One region of the Nocardioides sp. HDW12B genome, then DNA from elsewhere that is predicted to be linked to it. Evidence: riboswitches for the same ligand, from Rfam matches in the RefSeq annotation. Region 1 holds a riboswitch; the other holds the start of a gene.
What was found. Region 1 has a riboswitch for cobalamin ahead of G7072_RS05230 (prenyltransferase/squalene oxidase repeat-containing protein). Riboswitches for the same ligand answer to the same signal wherever they lie in the genome.
Positions count from the first base shown of each region.

Region 1 (4,258 bases):
CCAGACCCCGCCGCCCACCGGCGACGCCGACGCCCCGGCGCGCGCGCTGATCTTCGACTCCGTCTACGACACCTACCGCGGCGTCGTCACCTACGTGCGCGTCTTCGATGGCAGCCTCACCCACCGCGACCGGATCAAGATGATGTCGACCGGCGCGGTGCACGAGATGCTCGAGGTCGGCGTCATCTCGCCCGAGCCGCTGAAGTCCGCCGAGCTCGGCGTCGGCGAGGTCGGCTACCTCATCACCGGGGTGAAGGAGGTCCGCCAGTCCCGCGTCGGCGACACGGTGACGTGGCAGAACAACGGCGCGACCGAGCCGCTGAGCGGCTACAAGCACCCCAACCCGATGGTGTTCGCGGGTCTCTACCCGATCGACGGCGACGACTACCCGACCCTGCGCGAGGCGCTCGACAAGCTGCAGCTCAACGACGCGGCGCTGGCCTACGAGCCGGAGACCTCCGGCGCGCTGGGCTTCGGGTTCCGCTGCGGCTTCCTCGGCCTGCTGCACATGGAGATCGTCCGTGAGCGGTTGGAGCGCGAGTTCAACCTCGACCTGATCTCCACCACCCCCAACGTCGTCTACGACGTGACGATGGACGACGGCTCGACGGCCCAGGTCACCAACCCCAGCGAGTTCCCCGCGGGCAAGATCGCCGAGGTGCGCGAGCCGGTGGTGAAGGCCACGATCCTCACGCCGAAGGAGCACATCGGCACCATCATGGAGCTCTGCCAGGCCAAGCGCGGCAACCTCCAGGGCATGGACTACCTGTCCGAGGAGCGCCTCGAGATGCGCTACACGATCCCGCTGGCCGAGATCGTCTTCGACTTCTTCGACAACCTGAAGTCGCGCACCAAGGGCTACGCCTCGCTCGACTACGAGACCACCGGCGACCAGGCCGCCGACCTCGTCAAGGTCGACGTGCTGCTGCACGGCGACCCGGTCGACGCGTTCAGCGCGATCGTGCACCGCGACGCCGCCTACGCCTATGGCGTCTCGCTGGTCGGCAAGCTCAAGGAGCTCATCCCGCGCCAGCAGTTCGAGGTGCCGATCCAGGCCGCCATCGGCAGCCGTGTCATCGCGCGCGAGACCATCCGCGCCATCCGCAAGGACGTGCTCGCCAAGTGCTACGGCGGTGACATCAGCCGCAAGCGCAAGCTGCTGGAGAAGCAGAAGGCCGGCAAGAAGCGGATGAAGATGGTGGGCCGCGTCGAGGTCCCCCAGGAGGCGTTCATCGCCGCCCTCAACACCAGCGACCCGGGTCCGAAGGACAAGAAGTAGCGCCTCCCGCAGGCTCCGCGCGCAGCGCACGCGGGGCGACGTACGCCACAGGGGAGGGGTGCCCGAGCGGTGCTAGGGTGAGGCGCCGCCGTCCGGCGGCACACAACTCATTCACCTCGCCTGCCAGGGGAAGCCGGTCCAAGTCCGGCGCTGACCCGCAACCGTAGCCCTCCCTCGGGAGGGGAGCCGGAACACCTGCGGCCAGGGGATCTGACATCCACGCTGTCGCGGAACGCAGGTGGACTCCCTCCCGGGGTCCTGCCTGCATTGCAGCGGGAAGGGAAACCGATGCGCTTCCAGCGCTCTGCTCACCGAGCCCTCCTGGGACTCACCACCCTCGCCGTCGCCGCCGGTACGACGTTCGTCGGCCCGGCCGCCCAGGCCGCCACGGCTCCGGCGAGCGCCACCTCCGGCTGGCTGACCTCGCAGCTGCAGGACGGCATGCTGTTCACGACCTACGACGGGGTGCAGTACTCCAGCCCGGGCGTGACGCTCGACGCCGCCACGGCCATGCAGACCGCCGGCGTCCGGGCAGCGGCCCGCGACCGGGTGCTCGACCGCTTCGAGCGCGACGGCGCCGACTACTACGCGCCCGGAGGCAACGACTCCGCAGGCGGGATCGGCAAGACCCTGACCTTCGTCCTCGGCGAGGGCGTCGACGCCGACACCTTCGAGCCCGGCCTCGACGAGCGCCTCGAGGACCGTCTCGTCACGAGCGGGCCCGAGGCGGGGCGCGCGAAGGACGAGGGCGCGCCGGACTACAGCAACACGATCACGCAGAGCTTCGTCGTGCGAGCCCTGACCCTGGACGCCCCGGGCGCCGCGAGCGCGGAGCGCGCGACCGACTTCCTGCTGCAGCAGCAGTGCGAGGCCGGCTTCTTCCGGACCTACATGGACTCGGCCGACTTCACCTGTGACGGCGGCACCGACGAGGAGAGCGGGCCGAGCGTGGACGCCACGGCCTTCGCCGTGCTGGCCCTGGCCGAGTTCGAGCGCACGAGCGGCAGCGACCCTGTCGTCGACACCGCGCTCGCCGACGCCCGACGGTGGCTCCTGCGGACGCAGGCCGCCAACGGCTCCTTCAGCGACGAGGGAGTCCGCAACGCGAACTCCACCGGCCTCGCGGCGCACGCACTGTCCGAGCTCGGTCGCAGCGCCGCCGCCCGCGACGCCGCCCGCTGGGTCGCGAAGCTGCGAGTCACCACGAAGATCGCCAACCAGACCGCGCTCGACAAGGCCGACGTGGGCGCCATCGCCTACACCGCGGCCGACCTCGCCGCGGCCAAGCGACGCGACATCACCGCCGACCGGCTGTACTACTGGCACAACGCCTCCGCGCAGGCGCTGGTCTCGCAGAACCTGATCGGCTGATGCAGCTCCGGCTCGCTCCGTCGAGGGCGGCGACCGTGGTCGCCGCCCTCGCGGTCTCGTTCGCTGCCCTCCCGGTCGTGGCGGGCGGGGCTCCCGCGGTCGCCTCGGCCGGCGCGTGCTCGCCGGGGACCGGCGTCACGATCGTGGTCGACCGGAACCCCGGCGACGGCGCCGAGGGCGCGAAGTACTGCGCGTCCGGCAGCGGCCGGACGGCCAAGGCCGCGATGGAGGCCGCCGGCGTGCCGGTCGAGGAGGTCAGCTCCGAGCCGGGCTTCGTCTGCAAGATCCAGGGCTACCCCGCGGAGCAGTCCTGCCAGCAGACGCCGCCGGCGAGCGCCTTCTGGAAGCTCTACTGGTCCAACGGCACCTCGGCCAGCTGGAACGTGAGCTCCTACGGCTACGCCTCCCTCCGGGTGCCGACCGGTGGCTCGGTGGGCTGGGCCTACCAGGGCGGCGGCTCGGGGGCCCCCGACGGCTCCCCGAGCACGAAGCCGTCCCCGTCACCCTCGAAGCCGGCCGGTGGGTCCGGGGGGAGCACGAAGCCCTCACCCTCACCGAGCCAGCCGTCGGCCACGCCGTCGACGTCGGCCCCGGCGCCCTCCGCGTCCGCCTCCACCGCACCGAGCGCGAGCGCCTCGGCCGCGGAGCAGGCCGGTCCGAAGGTCAGGGAGAAGGCAGCACGCGAGAAGAAGGCCGACACGAAGGGTGAGAAGAAGTCGGACCGGAAGAAGGATGACGACGCTCCCGCCAAGCAGCGGGGTGCGGGTCGCGACGAGCCGACCGACCTGCTCGAGCCCTCCGAGGGCGAGACGGTGACCTCGGGCGAGCTCGCGACCCCGGTCAGCGCCGATGCCGCGGGCATGACGGGCAGCGACCTCGCCCTGCTGGGCGTGGCGGGCGTCTGCATCGCCGGGCTCGCCGCCTCGGCCCTCGTCATGGCACGACGTCGGAGGTCCTGACCCGGCGTGACGCACCCACCGGAGGCCGGGGCCACGAGCGCCGGCTCCGCCACGACAGCCGCCGCGGCGACCACGGGTCGCCGTCGGCGGCTGCCGCGCGACCTGCACCCGGTCGCCTGGTGGCTGTGGGCCCTCGGGCTGGCCGCCGCGGCGACCCGGACGACCAACCCCTGGCTGCTCGTCCTGATCGTGCTGGTCGCCTCGGTCACCGTGCTCGCGCGGCGCACCGACGCACCATGGGCGCTGTCGTTCCGGCTCTACCTCGTCCTGGGTGGCGTCGTGGTGCTGCTGCGCGTGGTCTTCCGCATCCTCTTCGGAAGCGGCTACGGCGAGACCGTGCTCCTCGACCTGCCGGCGGTGCCGCTGCCGGACTGGGCGGCGGGCATCACGCTGCTGGGACCGGTCGCACTCGAGTCGCTGCTCGCGGGTGCCTACGACGGCATGCGCCTGGCGACGGTCATCATCTGTGTCGGAGCGGCCAACTCGCTGGCCGACCCGCGCAAGCTGCTGGCCTCGCTGCCCGCGGCGCTCTACGAGGTGGGGACGGCCGTGGTGATCGCCTTCTCGCTGTTCCCGCAGCTCGCCGAGTCCGTCCAGCGCGTACGACGAGCCCGTCGCCTCCGCGGTGAGACCGGACGGGGCATCCGTG
Region 1 covers NZ_CP049867.1:1,093,095-1,097,352, forward strand. Annotated here, with positions in the region: gene lepA (translation elongation factor 4) at 1-1,279, shown strand, start outside; cobalamin riboswitch at 1,351-1,497, shown strand; gene G7072_RS05230 (prenyltransferase/squalene oxidase repeat-containing protein) at 1,568-2,650, shown strand; gene G7072_RS05235 (hypothetical protein) at 2,650-3,609, shown strand; gene G7072_RS05240 (CbiQ family ECF transporter T component) at 3,616-4,258, shown strand, end outside.

Region 2 (4,258 bases), 1.8 Mb from region 1:
AACAGGTGCCGGACGTCGTCGGGCAGCTCGGTGACGCCCTGCACCGACCCCTCGGCCCGCTTGATCGCCTCCCGCACAGCCGGCGTCCACAACCCGCGCGCCTTGAGCTCGCGCGTCAGCGCCGCGTTGACCTGGAGAAACTCGCCCGACAGCGTCTCGCGCTTGAACAGGTTCGACACCTGCGGCTCGATGCACTCGTAGGCGCCCACGATCGAGGCGATCGTCGCGGTCGGCGCGATCGCCACCAGCAGCGCGTTGCGCAGCCCGTGCTCGGCGACGTCGGCGCGCAGCCGCGCCCACCGGGCGTCGCCGTCCTGGACGGTCGAGGAGGTGACGCCCCACAGGTCGGGCTGGAGCACGCCGCCGGCCGCGCGGGTCTCGGCGTACGCCGGGTGCGGGCCGTTCTCGCGGGCGAGCTCGCACGAGACCTCGAGCGCGGTCAGGTAGATCTCCTCGGCGACCTGCGTCGACAGCCGTCGCGCCTCGGGGGAGTCGAAGGGCAGCCGCAGCGCGAAGAACACGTCCTGCAGCCCCATCACCCCGAGCCCGACCGGACGCCAGCGCGGGTTGGAGGCGGCCGCCTCGTCGCTGGGGTAGAAGTTGATGTCGATGACGCGGTCGAGCAGCGGTACCGCCGTGCGCACGGTGGCGCGCAGCTTCTCCCAGTCCAGCGCCTCGGTCACCTCGAGGCTCTCGGGCACCGAGACCGACGCCAGGTGCTGGGCGAGGTTGACCGAGCCGAGGTTGCACACGGCGGTCTCGTCGTCGGAGGAGACCTCGATGATCTCGGTGCACAGGTTCGACAGGTGCACGACCGGGCCGCCGGGGGTGTCCCGGGTCTGGTTGCAGGTGCGGTTGGCGGCGTCCTTGAAGGTCATCCAGCCGTTGCCGGTCTGCGCCAGCGTGCGCATCATCCGGCTGTAGAGGTCGCGCGCCCTGACCTGCTTGACGAAGCGGCCCTCGGCCTCGACCCGGCGGTAGGCGACGTCGAACGCCTCGCCCCACATGTCGGGCAGCTCCGGCGCCTGGTCGGGGTCGACGAGCGACCAGAGCTCGTCGGCCTCCACGCGGCGCATGAACTCGTCGGGCACCCAGTGGGCCAGGTTGAGGTTGTGGGTGCGGCGCGCGTCCTCGCCGGTGTTGTCGCGCAGCTCGAGGAACTCCTCGACGTCGGGGTGCCACGGCTCGAGGTAGACGCAGGCCGCGCCCTTGCGGCGACCGCCCTGGTTGACCGCGGCGACCGACGCGTCGAGCGTGCGCAGGAACGGCACGATCCCGTTCGACTGGCCGTTGGTGCCGCGGATCAGCGCCCCGCGCGAGCGGACCCGGGAGAAGGCGATGCCGATCCCGCCGGCGAACTTCGACAGCTTCGCCACCTGGGCGTAGCGGGAGTAGATCGAGTCGAGGTCGTCGCGCGGGGAGTCGACGAGGTAGCACGACGACATCTGCTGGTGGCGCGTGCCGGAGTTGAACAGCGTCGGGCTGCTCGGCAGGTAGGCGTGCGACGACATCAGCCGGTAGAACGTGATCGCCTCGGCCGGGCTCTGCGCCAGACCGCAGGCGACGCGCAGCAGGAAGTACTGCGGCGTCTCCACCACCTCGCGGGTCTGGGGGTGGCGCAGCAGGTAGCGGTCGTAGACGGTGCGGAGCCCGAAGTACTCGAAGCGCCGGTCGGCCCCGTGGTCGACGGCGAAGTCGAGCTTGCGGGCGTTGTCCTTGACGAACGCCGCCGTCTCGTCGCCGATGAGGCCCTCGGCGTGGCCGAGCGCGACCGACTGGCTGAAGGAGGCGACGCCCTGGTTGCGGACCTCCTTGTCGACGTAGCCGGCGAGCAGCCGGGCGGCGAGCCGGGAGTACTCCGGCTCCTCGCCGATCATGTCGGCGGCGGTGCGGATCGACAGCCGGTCGAGCTCGGCGGTGGTGGCACCGTCGTACAGCCCGCTGATGGTGCGGGTCGCGACCCGCATCGGGTCGACGTCGACCAGCCCGTCGGCGCAGCGGTCGACCGCGCGCACGATCTTGTTGAGATCGACGACCTCGGAGTCGCCGTTCCTCTTGCGCACCTGCATCGTGGTGCGGCCCTGGGGGGAGGGGGTGGGTGCTGGGCTGGTTGCTGCGGTGACCGTCATGCTCTCTCCTCGCGAGATCGGTCCTGGAGGGTCCGGCTCGCGAGCAGGCGACGGCGTACGACGGCAACGTCCGAGGGTGACCCGGCGCAGCGACGCAGCAGCCGTCGGCCGTCCCACGAGGCCTCGGACCACCGGACCCGGCGGGTCCGGCGCGCTGGCAGGTCTTCGGACTCGTGGGCGCGCCTCCCGATCGCTCGGTCGACCCCTACCGGCCGTCGCTTCCCAGGCTCGCGCCCAGTGCTCATGACGGCTGTCGTTCCCACTCACCGCTGCGGGGCAGTCCCGGAGTCGAACCGGGTTCCCTCTTGCCTCCCGACGTCTGGCTGACGTCGGGAACCAGCTGCGTGCGCCACCATATGTAGGGGCCGCGGCGAAAAGTGGGACCACATCTTGGGGCGGCGTGTCGAAAGGGAAAATCCCAGACGCTCTGGGCAACCATTCACCCATGCCGGGCGGTACAGAGGGTGTGAACACGACGACCACCGGACGCGACGAGGCCAGGCCCCGGGCCGGGCGCGGGGAGCGGACCGGCGACCCCGGACGGGTGGGCTTCGACGACTTCGTCGAGGCCCGCTCCAGCCGCCTGCTGCGGCTCGCCTACCTGCTCACCCGCGACCACGCCCTGGCCGAGGACCTGCTGCAGACCGCGCTGACCAAGGCGTGGTTCGCCTGGGGCCGCATCGACGGCGAGCCCGAGCCCTACGTCCGCCGCGTCCTGGTGAACACCTTCGCCAGCGCCTGGCGGCGCAAGTGGAACGGTGAGCGCCCCACCGAGGAGCTCCCCGACGCCGGGGCCGGCGACTTCGCCGGCGCCAGCGACCACCGTCACGACCTGTGGGACGCCCTGGGGCGTCTGCCGCGCAAGCAGCGGGCCGTCGTGGTGCTGCGCTTCTTCGAGGACCTGTCCGAGGCCGACACCGCCCGGGTCCTCGACTGCAGCGTCGGCACCGTCAAGAGCCAGACCAGCAAGGCCCTGGCCAAGCTGAGGATCGACCCGGCGCTCGTCGCCGGCCCCGGAGAGGGGGAGGCACGATGAGGATCGACGACCTGAGGACCACCCTGGCCGAGCACGCCGACCTGGCCCACGACGACGGCCTGCACGGCCGCGCCGGTGCCGTCCGCGGGCGCGTCCGCGCCGTACGCCGTCGTCGGGCCGTCGTCGCGGCGGCCTGCGTCGCCGGCGCGGTGCTCGCCGTACCCGCCCTCCGCGCGCTGGAGGTGGCTCCGCCGGAGCCCGCCTCCGAGCGCGACCTCGCCGGCCGGACGGCTCCGGAGAGCCTGGTCTCGAACGGCTTCACCTACGACTTCTCCGGCGGCGTCGAGGGCCCGGCCGACCGGCCGCTGGACCTGCGCCTGCCGGCGACCGACGAGCCCCGGCTGGTCAGCTGGACCGTCAACGCCGGTACGGGAGGCGCGGTCGAGGGGCCGGTCACCGGCAGCCTCGTCGACCGGCAGGCCGGCGAGCTCACCGCCGGCTGGACCGGCGGCGCGAGGGGCTTCGAGACGTGGCGGCTGGTCCCGCCCGGTGGGCCGGCGTCCTACCGGCTGGTGCCGGCCGCCGAGACGGACGGCGAGATGGCGATCGCCGTCTACACGCTCGGCGACGAGGTGCCGCCCGGCGTGAGCGGTCAGGGCATCGTCTTCCGCGACCAGGTCGACGGCGCCGAGCTGCTGGGCGCCGCGATCGGCCGGCCGGGCCAGGCGTCGGTGTCCTTCGAGGTCGAGGTCCCCGAGGGCATGCTGCGGCTGACCGACGTGTGCACGGCCGACGCCCAGGACCACATGATCCGCGTGCGCGTGGACGGGGAGCGCGGCTGGAGCGGCACCTCGTGCGCCGGTTCGGCACCGCGCGACGCGGGCGGCGGCGGGTGGTTCGGCTTCGAGCTCGCCGGGACGAAGAAGGAGGACGGGGGACGCTTCCGGGTCGGCGACACCGTCGAGCTCACCGCCAGCATCCACCCCGACCAGCGCGGGCCGAGTCGACCGGTGTCGGTCCCGGGCGCGTTCGTCGCCCTCGGGGCGTACGCCGACGGCGCGCCGGCCCGGGTCGCGGGCACGGGGATCGAGGTCGACCGGCTGATCGAGCGGGAGGGCCACACCTGGGCCCTGGCCGACCTGGTCGCCTCCGA
Region 2 covers NZ_CP049867.1:2,937,026-2,941,283, reverse strand. Annotated here, with positions in the region: gene G7072_RS13755 (ribonucleoside-diphosphate reductase subunit alpha) at 1-2,129, opposite strand, end outside; cobalamin riboswitch at 2,268-2,485, opposite strand; gene G7072_RS13750 (SigE family RNA polymerase sigma factor) at 2,575-3,165, shown strand; gene G7072_RS13745 (hypothetical protein) at 3,162-4,258, shown strand, end outside.
Region 2: another riboswitch for cobalamin. It lies ahead of G7072_RS13755 (ribonucleoside-diphosphate reductase subunit alpha); the one in region 1 lies ahead of G7072_RS05230 (prenyltransferase/squalene oxidase repeat-containing protein).